One region of the Devosia sp. Root105 genome, then DNA from elsewhere that is predicted to be linked to it. Evidence: predicted binding sites of a transcription regulator. Region 1 holds the regulator's gene; the other holds the start of a gene.

Region 1 (7,708 bases):
TAAGGGAAAGACGCGTGCCGCCACGCGAGGGGCATGGGAGGGCGGGCGGCACGCGAGGGCCACGAGCGCAGGATTTGGGGCGTCTGCGCTCGCGGGAGAGCGTGGGCTACTGCGCCGACACGGCCTTGGCAGCGTCCATGATCAGCTTCGCGGTGTCCTCGGCATGGGCAATGAACGCCAGGTGCCCGCCGCTGACCGTCACCACGGTTGCCTTGGCGCGGCCGGCCATCTGCTTTTGCGCCTCGGGCGGGATCACGTGATCGGCGTCGGCCAACTGGTACCAGGACGGCTTGTCCTTCCAGGCGGCAACGGTGAGCGGCGTGCTCGCGCCCTGCAGCGAGATCGGCACCTGCGAGTCACGCAGGAATTCGGCGTCGGCCTGCGGCAGTGCATCGGCGAAACCGGGAACATAGGCGGCCTCGTTGAAGAACACGAAGCCATCCTCGCCGATATCGAACGGCGGCGGATGGTTCGGATCCTGCGGGATCAGGCCGAACGGCGATTCCCCGACATCCGGCACGAAAGCCTCGACGTAGACGAGGCCCGCCACCTTCTCGTGGTCGCCCGCCTCGGTGATCACCGCGCCGCCATAGGAATGGCCAACGAGAATGACCGGGCCATCCATGCGGTCCAGCACCCGATCGGTGGCAGCGACGTCTGCCTCGATCGAGGTCAGCGGGTTCTGCACCATGCGGACGTTATAGCCCTCCTTCTTCAGGATCTCGTAGATCGGCCGCCAGCCCGAGCCATCGGCCCACGCGCCGTGGACCATCACGACATTCTTGATCTCGGCGGCGAGCGCCTGCGGCATGGCCGCGAGCAGCATCGGCAGCGCTGTCGCGAGGCTGAGCGCGATCATCTTTGTTGAAAGCATTGGATCTCTCCTTGGTGAGACCGAGTTCTGTCTCGGTGGTCCAAAGCTGATCCGGCGGCGGTCATGCTGCCAGTTAATCGCTGTGAAGTATCGTAACGGCGCGCCGAGCGATTCATGCTTCTTAGCAACTCTTCACACGCCGCGGGTTGGCCGACTCGCTAGGGTCTCTGCTGGGGCATGCTGCCGTCCGCCGCGACAGCATTGTCTCCGCAACCGATCCGGAGGCAGCGCCGATGACGATCTCAGCGGCCGACACGCACACCGAAATGGCCATGCAGTGGTGCGCCACCTTCACCGAGGCGGACTATCCGCGCTGCCGACAAATCGCCTACGACATGGTCGAGCAGGCGACGCGCGAGCGGCTCGACGAGCCAATGTTCGCCTACAAATCGATCGCCCAGTCGCTGCACTTTCTCGGCGAACATGCCGAGGCGAAGCGGGTAGCCGAACGGGTCCGACGCGAGGCCAAGGGGTTCATCCCCTGCACCTCTGTGCACCCCTATGTTTCGATGGGCATCGTCCTCGCCCGTATCGCCTGCCTTACCGGCGACGGCCAGGGGGCCGTCGAGATCGCTGCCGACACCCTGGCGCGATCGCGCCGCGACAACCTCATCGCCAACTGTCACGCCATTGCGCTGGCCTGTGCTCCCATCGCCATCTGGACCGATGACGAACAGGCCGCCCGCTCCTATGCGTTCGAGCTGATGGAGGAAGCTGGCGGCGACGGGCTCAACTACTGGCGCAACTGGGGCCGCCGCCTGCTCCGGGCCATCGATCTCCGCTTTAATCCCGATGAGGTCAACGAGGAGCCGCTCGAGGTCGACAACCTCGATGCGATCGAAGCCGACCACCTGGCAACGGTAGACGGCCGCGCCATTTCCGAACTGGCGCTGCGCCGTGTCGCCGAAGGCACCGTCGGCTGGACCAAACCCGAGGTGCTGCGCACCCAGGCAAGCACGGCCATCTGGTTCGACCCCGCGGCCGCCCGGCGCCTTCTTGCAGAGGCCCGCGCTACCGCCCTCGAGCAAGGCGCAATCGCCTGGGTGAAGCGCATCGACGAGACGGCGGCGCTGCACAGCGGCCGTTTCCTGCCCCCGCACCACCCTACCCTCGGCCCCTGACCCGATGAATGGCCCGCCAAATGAGCTGAAGCTGCGCTCGCCGGATGCCGCCGGGGCGTCCGAAGACCAGTTACTGCATTTTGGTGGCTTCAGCGTCGACGCCTCCCGCCACCTGCTGTTCGAGGACGACAAGCCGGTGCGTCTGGGCAGCCGCGCCATGGCCATTCTTCTCGCACTGCTGGAGCGACCCGGCGCCCTCGTCACCAAGGAGGAGCTGGTCCGGGTGGCGTGGCCCGAGACCTTCGTCGAGGAGGTGAACCTGCGCGTGCACCTCGCCGCCATTCGACGTGCGCTGCACGATTCCTCCACCAGGCCGGTTTACATCGCCAACGTTTCGGGCCGCGGCTATCGCTTTATCGCGCCGGTCGGCGGCAGAACGCCGGTTGCTCGCGCTGCCGACGGCCCACCCGCAACACTGCCAGGTAGCCTGGTCCAGTTGATCGGCCGTGACGAGGCGCTGCGCGCCGTTGCCGACATGGTCACGGCGCGCCGGCTGGTGAGCGTCGTGGGCCCGGGCGGCATCGGCAAGAGTTCGCTCGCTGCCGTGGCGGCGCAGCGGCTGGCCGGTCGCTTCGCCGACGGGGGCGCCTATGTCGACCTCTCCACGCTGACCGGCGGGCGCAGGGTCGAGCCGGAGTTGCTGCGGGCGCTCGCAGCGGGCAGCGGGGACCGGCCGGTGGATGTTCACAAACTGCTGCTGATCGACAGCTGTGACGCGCTGATCGAGGACGCCGCCATCGCGATCGAAGCCGTGCTGCGCCTGCTGCCGCGCCTCCACGTCCTCGCCACCAGCAGCGAGCCGCTGCGAGCTGCCGGAGAGCACGTCTATCGCCTGGCGCCGCTCGACCTGCCGGAACGCGACGATATCGGGCTGGACGAGGCCATGACCCACGCCGCGGTGCGCATGCTGATCGAGCGCGTCCAGGCCGGCAACGAAACCCTGCGCGGCAGCGACCGCGACGTCCGGCACCTCGTGGCCATCAGCCGCAAACTCGACGGCTTGCCGCTCGCCATCGATATGGCCGCCGCTCGTATCCAGGTGTTCGGGCTGCAGGAAGTGCGCACCCAACTCGAGCGCGGTATCGAGTTTCTGTCCGATGGCCGCCGCACCGTTGCGCCGCGCCACCGTTCGATGCGCGGGCTCTATGAGCTCAACCATGGCGCGCTCTCCGGCGACGAACGCATCGTGCTGCGGCGGCTGTCGATCTTCGCCGGCGCGTTCGACCTGGCTGATGCCTCTGCCGTGACCACCGACGGCGACCTCGATGATCGGCGCGTCATCGCCGCGCTGGGCGGCCTCGTGGCAAAGTCGCAGGTGCTCACCGCTCGGGGTGGACATGCAGTGCGATACCGTCTCTCCCGCCCCTTGCGCGCCTACGCCGCCGAACGGCTCGCCGCGTCAGAGGATTTGCCTCGGACGGCACGGCGTCATGCCGACCTCGCCCTGTCGCATGTCATCAATGCCCTCGAGGCGTGGCAGAAGCTGTCACGTGCCGAGTGGCTGGAACGGCATGGCGACCTGGTCGAGGAGGTCCGCGAGGCACTCGACCGGTGCCTTTCGCCGCATGGCGACCTGGACGCCGGCGCCCTCCTCGCGGCCCATGCGAGCCCCCTGCTGCTGCGGGGTGGCCACTATGACGAGATGCGTAGCCGCGCCGTGACAGCTCTACGGGCCGGAGCGCTTCTGCCAGCCAAACTGCGGTTCCGGCTGCATCTGCAACTGGCGACGCTGACGGAAGATCGCGCCGGTCCGCTGCGCATCGAAGGCCGGCACTTGCTCGAGGCGGCCCGCCTTGGCCGCACCATGGCCGCCGCATGGGCCGATGCGGAACTTCTGCTGGTCCGCTCGGCCCTGGCGCTGCGCACCGGTCACCTCCAGCGCTCCGCCGGGCTGTCGCAGGCGGCTCTTGCCAATGCCCGCGCTGCCGGACGTCGCGATCTGGCGCAAACCGCGGACCGGTTGCAGGCTGAGGCGCTGCACTATGCCGGCGACCATGCCGCCTCGGCCCGCCTCGCCAACGCCATGATCGCTGGCCCCGACTGGCAATTGCCGGCGCCGCTCGCCATTCTGACCTCCCCGCCGAGGGGCGCCCTGCGCGTCCTGGAGGCGCGCCGGCTGTGGCTGCTGGGCAAGCCCGACCAATCCCGCCACCTGCTGTTCGAGGCGCTGAACTTCGCGGCCGAGCAAGGTCCCTGGGCCCTCTGCGAAGCGATTGGCCTGGGCGCCTGCCCTTTGCTGCTGTGGTACGGCGAGGATGACCGAGCCGTTGGCTACATCACGCAACTGGAGCGCGCGGCCGAGCATGCCGGGCTGCCGCTCTGGACCTCATGGGCCGATCTCTACCGCAAGGTGATGATCCACATCGCCGTCCGCGAAGGCCGTCGCAGCGAAAGCGCCATCCTGTTGCAGCCGGCGAGCTTCCTGCAGGCCGAGACCTGGGTGACGCTCACCGGCTCGCTGCGCGGGCTGAAGCTCTCCCCCGAACACAGCAGCGGCTGGTGCCGACCCGAGATCCTGCGGGCCTTCGCCCTCGCGAGGGTCGCCGATGGCGATATCGAGGCCGGCACGCGGCTGCTGCGGGAGGCCATCGATCTCGCTCGAACCCAGGGAGCGCTCGCCTGGGAACTGAGGGCCACGATGAGCCTCGCACGCCTGTGGTCGAGGGACCGGCGGACTGCCGCCTACGAGCTCCTTGCCGGCACTCACCACGCCTTCACCGAAGGCAAGGCTACCTCGGACCTCCTTGCCGCCACGGCCCTCCTCCGCCGCCTCGCCAATGGGTGACAGCAGCGGCGTTCCTGGACCCGACACCTGCTCATTCCGCTCGCTGCGCCCCCAATCGTAACGCAATATTCACCGCTCGATTGCAGAACATAACTGGAACACGTATAACACGTTCAGTCTTTGTTCCGATTCTGCTCACGGAGCCGCCCATGCTTACGCGCAAGCAACACGAACTGCTGATGTTCATCCACGAGCGGATGAAAGAGTCCGGCATCCCACCCTCGTTCGACGAGATGAAGGACGCGCTCGACCTGAGGAGCAAGTCCGGCATCCATCGGTTGATCACCGCGCTGGAAGAGCGTGGCTTCATCCGGCGCCTGCCCAACCGGGCCCGCGCGCTCGAGGTGATCAAGCTGCCGGATTCGATGAACCCCTCGCTCGGTGGTCGCAAGGCCCGCTTCGAGCCCTCGGTCATCGAGGGTAACCTCGGCAAGGTGTCGGCGCCTCCGGCCCGCCCCTCGGCACCGGTGGTCAATGCCGACTCCTATCGGGCGGTGACGATCCCGGTAATGGGCCGCATCGCGGCAGGCACGCCGATCGAAGCGATCCAGACCCACAGCCACTCCATCATGGTGCCGCCTGAAATGCTGGGGCCTGGTGAGCACTATGCACTGGAAGTCCGCGGCGATTCGATGATCGACGCCGGCATCTTCGATGGCGACACCGTGCTGATCAAGAAGCAGGACGCGGCCTCGACCGGCGAGATCGTGGTCGCCCTCGTCGATGACGAGGAAGCGACGCTGAAGCGGCTTCGCCGCCGCGGCAACTCCGTTGCGCTCGAAGCGGCCAACCCGGCCTACGAGACCCGCATCTTCCCGCCTGACCGGGTGAAGGTGCAGGGCCGGCTGGTTGGCCTCTTGCGCAAATACTGACCTCCAGACCCACCGCCAATCGGGTCCTTGGGCCGGCAGCCTTGCCGGCCCTTTTTCTTATGAAACCGAACCTCCCCGCCGATATTTGCACTAGGGCCGGGCCGGCAAAGACGTTACGGTCCGCGCCGCCAAGGGAGGCTTCAGGCATCCTCGGGCAGCGCCTCCATGCAAATGGCCGTCGCGATCGTACCAGGAGAGTGGACAACCTTCCCGATCGCGCTTTAGCGGCATGGCGGTGCGCAGCAAACGTGCAGCGCCAGGGAGAAGGTTTTGGCAGCAGAGGTCGAATGGGTCGCCGTTGATTGGGGCACTTCCAATCTGCGCGCATGGGGCATCGACGCCGCCGGCGAGATCGCCTTCGCGCGCTCGTCGCCGGATGGCATGGGTCGCCTCAGCCGCGAACAATACCCCGATGTGCTGACCTCGCTGCTCAGCGGTGTCGCCGAGGATGTCGAAGACGTGCTGATCTGCGGCATGGCCGGCGCCCGCCAGGGCTGGATCGAGGCCCCCTATCTCGACGCGCCGGCCGAGCTTGGTCGCCTCGTTCAAGGCGCGGTGGCGCCCGACATGCCCGGTCCGCTCAACCCCCGCATTCTTCCCGGCGTCTGCCTGCGTGATGTCGGCGCCGAGGACGTGATGCGCGGCGAGGAAACCCAGTTGCTGGGCCTGTCATCGTTGCTCCCGGGCTTCTCCGGTCTGGCGGTGATGCCCGGCACCCACAGCAAATGGGCGCTCCTCTCTGGCACCAGGCTCGAGCGCTTCTCGAGCGCCATGACCGGCGAGATCTTCGAACTGCTGCGCACCCACTCGGTGCTGCGTCACTCGCTGGGTGGCGAACTCGAAGGCGAAGATCGGGAGCGCGGCTTCGAAGCAGGCCTCGATCAGGGGCTGGAACGTCCCGAACGGCTGACTGCCACGCTGTTCAAGGTTCGCGCCGGTTCGCTCCTCTCGGGACGCAGCGCACCATGGTGCGCCGGTTTCCTGTCGGGTCTGCTCATCGGCGCTGAAATCGGCGGCCAGCGCGATTGGATCGGCGCAGCCGAGATCCCCTTGGTCGGCAGCGTCGGCCTTTGCGGGCTCTACCAGATGGCCTTCGCCCGGCTGGGCGCCAGCACCCGCATCATCGACGCCACCGACGCCACCCTCGCTGGCCTCAAGGCTGCAAGACAGGCATAGACCATGACCCACCGACACATCATCGCGATCCTTCGCGGCATCACCCCTCCTGAAACCCTCGAAGTCTGCGACGCCCTGGTGCTCGCCGGCATCACCATGATCGAGGTGCCGCTGAACTCGCCGGAGGCGCTGCGCTCCATCGAGGATGCCGCCAAGGTGTTCGAGGGCCGGGCGCTGATCGGCGCCGGCACCGTGCTGAGCCGCGCCGACGTCGATGCCGTTGCTGATGCCGGCGGCCAGTTCGTCGTCTCCCCCGACACCAATCCCTCGGTGATCGGCGCCACCATCGAGCGCGGCATGACCTCGTATCCGGGCGTCTTCTCGCCCACCGACGCCTTCACCGCCATCCGCTCGGGCGCCACGGGCCTCAAGTTCTTTCCGGCCGAAGTGCTGGGCCCCAAGGGCATCAAGGCGATGAAGGCCGTACTGCCATCCGACATTCCGCTTTACGCCGTCGGGGGCGCCAATCCCGATAATTTCACCGAGTACTTCGCCGCCGGCTGCGCCGGCTTCGGTCTCGGCACCTACATTTTCAAGCCCGGCATGTCCGCCGCGGATGTGGCATTGCGCGCCACCGCGGCCGTCGCTGCCTATGACCAGGGAAAACCGCGATGAACACCAAGGCCGAGCTCTTTGTCGATAGCCGCTGCGAGCTGGGCGAAGGCCCGTTCTGGCACCCGCTGCTCGAGCGCCTGTTCTGGTTCGATATCCTCAACCAGACCATGCTGAGCGCCGGAACCGATGGCCACATCGTCGACCGCATCACCTTCAAGGACACCGTCAGCGCCGGCGCGGTGATCGACAAGCAGAGCCTTGCAATCGCCCAGTCGGGCGCCCTGCTCCGCTACGACTTCCTGACCGACACGACCTCGGTGATCGC
Region 2 (7,708 bases), on a different contig from region 1:
GGCTCGATGGTGGTGGGACCGAATTTTCCGCTGTAATCGATCTTCCACTGTCGGATGGCTTCGTGGCCGACGATGGTTTCGCCGACATCCTTGACCTTGGCGTTTTCGGTGAAGGAAGCGGCGAGTTCGTCAGGGCCGCCGTCACGGTCGGCAGCAAAATAGGCCTTAATGGCCCTAGGCAGCTTAACAGTCATTTTCAGCTCTCCAGCTCGGTCTGTGCAGCCTTGCCGGCTGCGAGGCCGATCCCCTTTTGGGCCCGGCGGGGATAATCTAGGGCTGGACGAATGCCCCGATAACAGGGACAAATAGGGATGAGGAATTTCGAAAATCGGGACAATGACGCGATCTGTGCTTGCCGACCTCGACGCCGTTCTCGGCATTGCCCGCCAAGGCTCCTTTAGAGCCGCAGCGCTTGAGCTCGGCATGTCCACGACGGCCCTGAGCAATGCCATCGCCAAGCTTGAACAGCGCCTCGGCATTCGCCTGTTCAACCGAACGACGCGCAGCGTTTCGCTCACCGACGCGGGGAAGACTTTTGTCGAGCGGGTTGGGCCCGCGATGACAGATATCCACGACGCCATGCTGGCCGCTCAGTCGCTCCAGGAGACGCCGACCGGTACCTTGCGCATCAATGCATTTGCGTCGGCCGCCAGAGAAGTGATGGCACCCCTCATCCTATTGTTCCTGCGGCAATATCCTCGGGTGCATATCGATCTGGTTACCGAGGGACGACTGGTAGATATAGTTGCGGCCGGCTTCGACTTGGGCCTGAGGCCAGCAGATTTAGTGCCCAGCGACATGATAGCCTTGCCGCTCGGCCGAGAGCGCAGCAACGCTGTCGTCGCGTCACCAGACTTTCTCCGGACACATGGCAGGCCATTGGTCCCGGCGGACCTCTATCGGTTCAGGTGCATCCGTTCGCGTCTTCCCAATAACGCCCTGTTTCGGTGGCGATTTGAAAAGGATGGGAGCGCGGTTCAGATCGACGTGCAGGGCGCAATTACCCTCGACGAGTCGAGCCTTGTTAAGATAGCCGCGCAGAATGGTATTGGGCTGGGCTATGTGATGGAAGCGGACGTGCGCGATGACATTGGGGCCGGGCGCTTGGTGCGCGTCCTCGAGGATTGGACCCCTCCGTTGGCTCCGCTGGCGCTGTATTATCCGGGCCGAAAGAATCCTCCCGCAGCCTTCAGCGCCTTCATGCGTGCCGCGAGAGAGTTCGCATCCGCCAATAGTTAGTCGCTCCTGGAGCAATGGCCGCTTCGGGCCAGAAGCGGCCGTGCCGCCAGCGAAACAGCCCTCGCGCGATCGCCGGGTCGTAGCGGCTGCTGGCTAGGGCAGGTCCGACAGCGCCAGGTTACCGTGATGCGCTCAACCTATCCCAAGGCCAGGTTCAGCCGATAGCTCAACGCCTCGGCCAGATGCGGGCGGGTAACCTTGTCGGCGCCGGCGAGGTCGGCGAGGGTGCGCGCCACTTTCAGCACCCGGTGGTAGGCGCGGGCCGAGAGGTTGAAGCGCTCCGAGGCCTGCAGCAGCAAGGTCTGGCTGTCCTTGTCGGGATTGACCAGCTTTTCGATCAGCGACGGGCCGGCGGCGGCGTTGGTGAAGACATCGGGGTGGCCGGCTTCGATGTAGCGCCGGCGCTGCCGCTCGCGCGCCGTTTCGACGCGGGCGGCGACGGCGGCTGAGGGTTCGGCCGTCGCCGGGCCGATCATCTCGGCGGCCGAGACAGCGGGCACGTCGATGCGCAGATCGATGCGATCGAGGAACGGCCCGGAGACCCGACCCTGGTAGTCGAGCGCACATTGGTCGCCGCGCTTGCAGACATGGCCGGGTGTGCCGGCGAGCCCGCATTTGCAGGGGTTCATCGCCGCAATCAGCTGGAAGCGGGCAGGAAAGCTGACATGCGCGTTGGCGCGGGCGATCACCGTCTCGCCCGCTTCGAGCGGCTGGCGCAGGCTGTCGAGCACCGAGGGCGAGAACTCCGGCAACTCGTCGAGGAACAGCACGCCGTTATGGGCGAGGCTGGCTTCCCCCGGCCGGACCTTCAGGCCGCCGCCGACCAGCGCCGCCATCGAGGCCGAATGATGCGGGGCGCGGAACGGCCGGCGATCGCTGAGCGCGCCGCCTGCCAGTTCGCCGGCAATCGACTGGATCATCGACACATCGAGCAGTTCGCGCGGGTTGAGCGGCGGCAGGATCGAGGGCAGTCGCGCCGCCAGCATGGATTTGCCGGCGCCGGGCGGGCCGATCATCAAGAGGTTATGGCCGCCCGCCGCCGCGACTTCGAGCGCTCGGCGCGCCACCTGCTGGCCGCGCACTTCGCTGAGATCGGGCAGCCCGGCCGGCTCGGCCCGCCGCCGCGCCACAGGGCGGCTGCAGAGCTGAAAGCCACCGAGATGGTTGACCAGCGCCAACAGCGTTGGTGGCGCGACGATCTCGAGGTCCTCACCGGCCCATGCCGCCTCCGGCCCCGAGGCCTCGGCGCAGATGATCCCCATGTCGCGCGACAGTGCGGCGATCGCTGCCGGCAGCACTCCGGCGGTCGGGGCGAGCTGGCCGTCGAGCCCGAGTTCCCCGAGCGCCAGGTAGCCTTCGAGCGCATCGGACGGGATGGCGCCGATCGCCGCCATCAGCCCGAGCGCAATCGGCAGGTCGTAATGGCTGCCCTCCTTGGGCAGGTCCGCCGGGGCGAGGTTCACGGTGATGCGCTTGGGCGGCAGGCTGAGGCCCGAGGCATAGAGCGCCGCCCGCACCCGCTCGCCCGATTCCTTCACCGCCTTGTCCGGCAGCCCGACGAGGAAGAATTTTGGCAGGCCAGGCGCAATCTGCACCTGCACATCCACCGGCACCGCCTCGATCCCCTGAAACGCCACGGTGGCGACCCGCGTGACCATCGTTATGCCCCCAACATCCGCGCGGCACGCTAGCAGGAGGTCTGCGGGCGAAGCAAGAACATTTAGGGAACAGATCGGCGATGACAGGGGTCCCGCTGGCTGCCACAGTGCCTACGGATAGTGGTTGAAGAGATTTCCGGCGTCCGGGATGTGCGCCATGATCGCATCGCTGATATCGGTAAGCTCTTCGAACGCCGTGGCCGGGATTGCCGCCTCGAGTGCCGCCGCGTTGCTTGCCACCTGCTCCCTCGTCCGGCCTCCGGCGACGACCGAATTGACGCCGACCTGACCGAGGATCCAGCGGATCGAGAGGGTCGAAAGCGGCAGGTCGAGCTCGGCGGCGAGCCGCTTCATTTGCTCCACGCCGGCATGCACATGCGGCCAGATGTCAGCCCTGAATGGCAGGATCGAGTGACGCTGGTCACCGGCAATCAGACCCGGATCGCGGCCGAACTTGCCGGTAAGGATCCCATGACCCAGCGGGCTGTAGGCCACCACGGCGATATCGTGGGCGAGGCAGTACGGAATGGCTTCAGCTTCAGCATACCGCCACAGCAGGTTGTAGCCCAGTTGATGGACTTCGATGCTGCCGACCTCAGAAACCTGCTCCATTTGCGCAACGCTGAAGTTGCTCACCCCGACAGCACCGATCTTGCCCTGAGCGCGTGCGGTTTCGAGACCTTCCATGACCGGGCGCATGTCCCTGCCGGCACGGGGCCAGTGAATGTAGTAGAGGTCGATGAAGTCCACACTGAGCCTGTTGAGGCTGCCTTCGACTTCGGCAATTGCGGCGGCTGCCGTCAGGTCATCTGTGTGCGACTTGGATGCGAGAAAGACACTCTCCCGCTTGCCCTCAAGGAACTGGCCGAGCAGAGTTTCCGACCTGCCGTTGCCGTAGCCCGCGGCGGTATCAAAGTGCCGTATTCCCGCCAGATAGGCGGCATGCAGTGCGCCGAGCAGATCGGTGTCCGTCGCGTCTTTAGCGTACCACGAGCCGCCTTGCGCAATCGGCAGCAGGGGCAACGGATTATTGGCGAGCGGGGCAGGGCGGAGGGCGGGCGAGAGCATCGTCACGATCGGTCAGGTACTTTCGCGAATGATGAGCTCGGGATCGATCAAGGTAACCCGCGGCGGCGGTAGTTTCTCGCCAGCGGCGATCAGGTGCATCAGGCGATCGACGGCCATTTGCGAGACGGCCTGGGCGTCGTAGTTCACCGTCGACAGCGGCGGCTCTCCGAATTCGGTGAAGGCGATGTTGTCATAACCCATGATGGCGAGGTCGTCGGGAATGCGCACGCCCTGCTTGTGGCACCAGCGCAGCGCCCCCAACGCCAGCGAGTCGTTGTCGGTCAGCACCGCGGTCGGCCGCTTCGGCCCGTTCATGAGCATGTCGAGCGCGAAATAGCCGTGCCGCGCATAGTGGCCATTGGTCGGCGCGATCAGCTCCGCATCGACGCCGATGCCGGCCTCCAGCAGGGCCTGCTGATAGCCTTCGAGCTTTTCGTCATTGCCATTGGCATGCGAGGCGTCGAGAAAGCCGATCCGCTTGTGGCCCCGGCCGATCAGGTAGCGCGTCGCCTGGTAGCCGCCGCTGCGATCGTTGACGCTTACCCCGTCAATGCCAGCGTCAGGATCGGCAATCAGCAGGACGAGCGGAAAATTGGCGCTGCGTAACGGCCTGAGGTGTTCGAGGTCGCGATGCCGCGCCGGGTAGATCAGGATGCCATCCACCTGGCGGGAGCGGAACATGTCGACGACCCGGATTTCCTCCTCGAGCGTGTTGTTCGAGGTGGCGAACAGCGTGCCGTAACCCCTCTCCGCCAGCGCGATCTCGACCGACTGGGCGGTCTGCGTCAGCGTCGGGTTGAGAATGTCGGTCAGCACCAGGCCAATGGTGCGGGTCGCTCGGCTCACCAGCGACTGCGCCACGTGGTTGGGAACGTAGCGCAGCTCAAGCGCCGCCGACTGGATCTTGTTCCGGGTTTCGACGGGAATTCGCTCGCTGTTGCGCAGCGCCAGAGACACGGTGTTAAGTGAAAACCCGGTGCGCGCAGCAATGTCCCGTAACCGCACGATCCCCTTACCCAAGTTCGGCACCCGATTCTTGCACCGGCGATACTTCGCCCGTCGCTATGCAACACCGATAGCATGCCGGTGTCGCGCTGGTCACCGTGGCTCGATCGTCCATAGGAACGGACATCGCGATCAGGCGATCGCTCCCGTTTCCTGCAGCCGGCGGATCGCCTGAAGCTGCAGGCTGTCCTCGGCCATCTCCATCAGTTCGATCCGGTTGCCGTCCGGGTCTTCCAGCCACGCCTGGCGGTTGCCGTCGATCGCTGTCTTGAGCGGCAACAGCAGCTCGAGCCCAGCGGCCGCCACTTGCGCCAGCGTATCGTCGATGTTCTCAACGGTAAGGCACATATGGTTCATGCCGTTGGCGTTCCAGCCTGGTGCACGATCGTTTTCGGCTCCCGGGAAAACTTCGAGATACTGTGCGTCGGTGATCCGCAGATAGACCAGCCAGACGCTTCCGTCGTCCTTGTGGAGCCGCAGCATCTCGGGAAAGCCGAGCTTGTTGATGTAGTAGTCGAGCGAGCGATCGAGGTCGGTGACCTTGATCGCCACATGGCCGACACCATTGATTCCGTGCATGATTTTTCTCCCCCTCAAGCGACTTTGTCGATCCGGCTGAAACCGATCGTCCGCGCAATTTGTATGAACGCTAATACGAATGGATCATCCAAACCATGGGGCCTGTCAATCAGCATTTCTTCGCCGCCAGACCGCTCTCGTGTCGGCCCTCCAGAGGAACGTACGGATAAGATATTGATATTACTTAATATTCAAGGTGACTATTCCGGCGCATATCGCCAAGTTTCGTCGTACGGCGCGATCGTTCCCACCCGAGGGGACCTGCTCTCCTCAGATTATTGACCATTGACGAGATCGGCAGCGCGTATCTAGATTAGCGATAATACGACCTCAACGGTCAGGGAGGCGCCACCACGGTCCAGAGGCCGGGTGGCGCTGCAGGGAGGGAAGCATGGCCTTTCGGTGGAGCCGAATGTCGCCGCAGCTCGCGCTGACACCGGCGGTGGCGATAACGGTCGTCGCCTTCATCGGTTCGATCCTGTGGACGATCTACGTCTCGTTCACCTCATCAAAGGCCTTTGCGACCTACGGCATCGATTTTTCCGACTGGGCCCGCCAGTACGAACGGCTGTTCAAGGACAAAGGCTGGACCATTGCGCTCAAGAACATGCTGGTGCTCGGCATCGGCAGTTTTCTGGCCATTGTCTTCGGATTCATTCTTGCTGCCCTGATCGATCGCGAGAAGCGCGGCGAGGGCTTTTTCCGGACGGTGTTCCTCTATCCGCTGGCGGTCTCGCTGATCGTCACCGGCGTGGCGTGGCGCTGGATGTTCAACCCCAGCTTCGGCCTGCAGGGTGCGCTGCATTCCATCGGCCTCACCTTCATCAGCTTCGATTGGCTCTCCAAGCCCGAGACCGCCATGTATGGCATCATCCTCGCCTCGGTCTGGCAGGGGGCCGGCTTCTACATGGCGCTGATGCTCTCGGGCCTCAAATCCATCAACACCGAGATCTGGAGCGCTGCCCGTCTCGATGGGGTCAGCTTCTGGCGGCTCTACGCCGAGATCATCATCCCGATGATGAAGTTTACCTTCCTCACCTGCGCAATTCTGCTCTCGCTGGGCGTGGTCAAGGCCTACGACATTGTCGTGGCCATGACCAATGGCGGGCCGGGGCAGGCCACCTGGGTGCCGGGCTACTTCACCATCAACGCCTACTGGGTGAAGTCCAACCTCGCCTATGCCTCCGCCGCCGCCGCTCTGATGCTGGGCATCACGGCGCTGATCTTCCTGCCGCTGGTGCTGCTCACCGCCTGGCGCGAACGGGCGAGGACGTCATGAGCACCGCTCTCCTATCGGGCGACGCCCGCGTCGAGGCCGCGCCGCGGTTCCCCCGCAAGCGTAAGTCAATCTCGGGGCGCTCAATCGCCATCCTGGTTTTCCTGAGCATCTGCGCTGCCTTCTTCTGCGTGCCGCTCTATGTCATCGTCACCACCTCCTTCAAGACGATGGAACAGATCCGCGAAGGCGCGATCTTCTCGCTGCCCTCACCCATCACCTTCGAGCCCTGGGTCAACGCCTGGGATCATGCCTGCTCCGGCATCCGCTGCGAGGGTCTCAAGGTCGGCTTCTGGAACTCGGTGGCGATCCTTTTCCCCAGCCTGGTGCTGTCGCTGACGCTGTCGTCGATCACCGGCTACGCGCTGGCGCTGTGGAAGGTGCGCTGGGCCGGCACCTTCCTTTTCATCCTCTTCATCTGCGCTTTCGTGCCGTTCCAGATCATCATGATCCCGCTCATCATTCTGAGTTCGGGCCTCAAGGTCTACGGCACCATCTGGGGCATCGCCATCATCCACGCGGTGCTCTCCATGCCCTTCCTGACGCTGGTCTTCCGCAACTACTACAAGGGCATTCCGCAGGAGATCATGAGCGCCGCGATGATGGACTCCGGCTCCTTCTGGCGCGTCTTCGGCGAGATCATAGTGCCCATGAGCGGCAACATCTTCATCGTCGTTTTGATCCTGCAGGTCACTTCGATCTGGAACGACTTCCTGCTCGGCCTGACCTTTGGCGGCCTCGGTACCCAGCCGATGAGTGTCGTACTCGCCAATGTGGTCATCACCACCACCGGCGAGGCGGCCTACAACGAGAACATGGCGGCAGCGCTGCTCACCGCCATCCCGCCACTCGTCATCTACTTCATTCTCGGCAAGTTCTTCGT

Evidence for each region. The regulator LexA, encoded in region 1, represses DNA repair genes until DNA is damaged. The targets are predictions, from matches to a motif close to TGTTCNNNNTGTGTTCNG.
Region 2: the regulator LexA is predicted to act here: its motif matches at 2,952-2,969, upstream of ASC68_RS02185 (YifB family Mg chelatase-like AAA ATPase).

Annotation. Positions count from the first base shown of each region.
Region 1 is NZ_LMCR01000016.1:96,176-103,883, forward strand. Features, by position in the region: gene ASC68_RS16470 (alpha/beta hydrolase) at 107-874, opposite strand; gene ASC68_RS16475 (hypothetical protein) at 1,108-1,995, shown strand; gene ASC68_RS16480 (winged helix-turn-helix domain-containing protein) at 2,000-4,780, shown strand; gene lexA (transcriptional repressor LexA) at 4,930-5,652, shown strand; gene ASC68_RS16490 (2-dehydro-3-deoxygalactonokinase) at 5,923-6,828, shown strand; gene ASC68_RS16495 (2-dehydro-3-deoxy-6-phosphogalactonate aldolase) at 6,832-7,443, shown strand; gene ASC68_RS16500 (SMP-30/gluconolactonase/LRE family protein) at 7,440-7,708, shown strand, end outside.
Region 2 is NZ_LMCR01000001.1:483,399-491,106, reverse strand. Features, by position in the region: gene ASC68_RS02195 (nuclear transport factor 2 family protein) at 1-194, opposite strand, end outside; gene ASC68_RS02190 (LysR substrate-binding domain-containing protein) at 337-1,239, shown strand; gene ASC68_RS02185 (YifB family Mg chelatase-like AAA ATPase) at 1,377-2,897, opposite strand; gene ASC68_RS02180 (aldo/keto reductase) at 3,009-3,965, opposite strand; gene ASC68_RS02175 (LacI family DNA-binding transcriptional regulator) at 3,978-4,970, opposite strand; gene ASC68_RS02170 (VOC family protein) at 5,103-5,549, opposite strand; gene ASC68_RS02165 (sugar ABC transporter permease) at 5,962-6,828, shown strand; gene ASC68_RS02160 (carbohydrate ABC transporter permease) at 6,825-7,708, shown strand, end outside.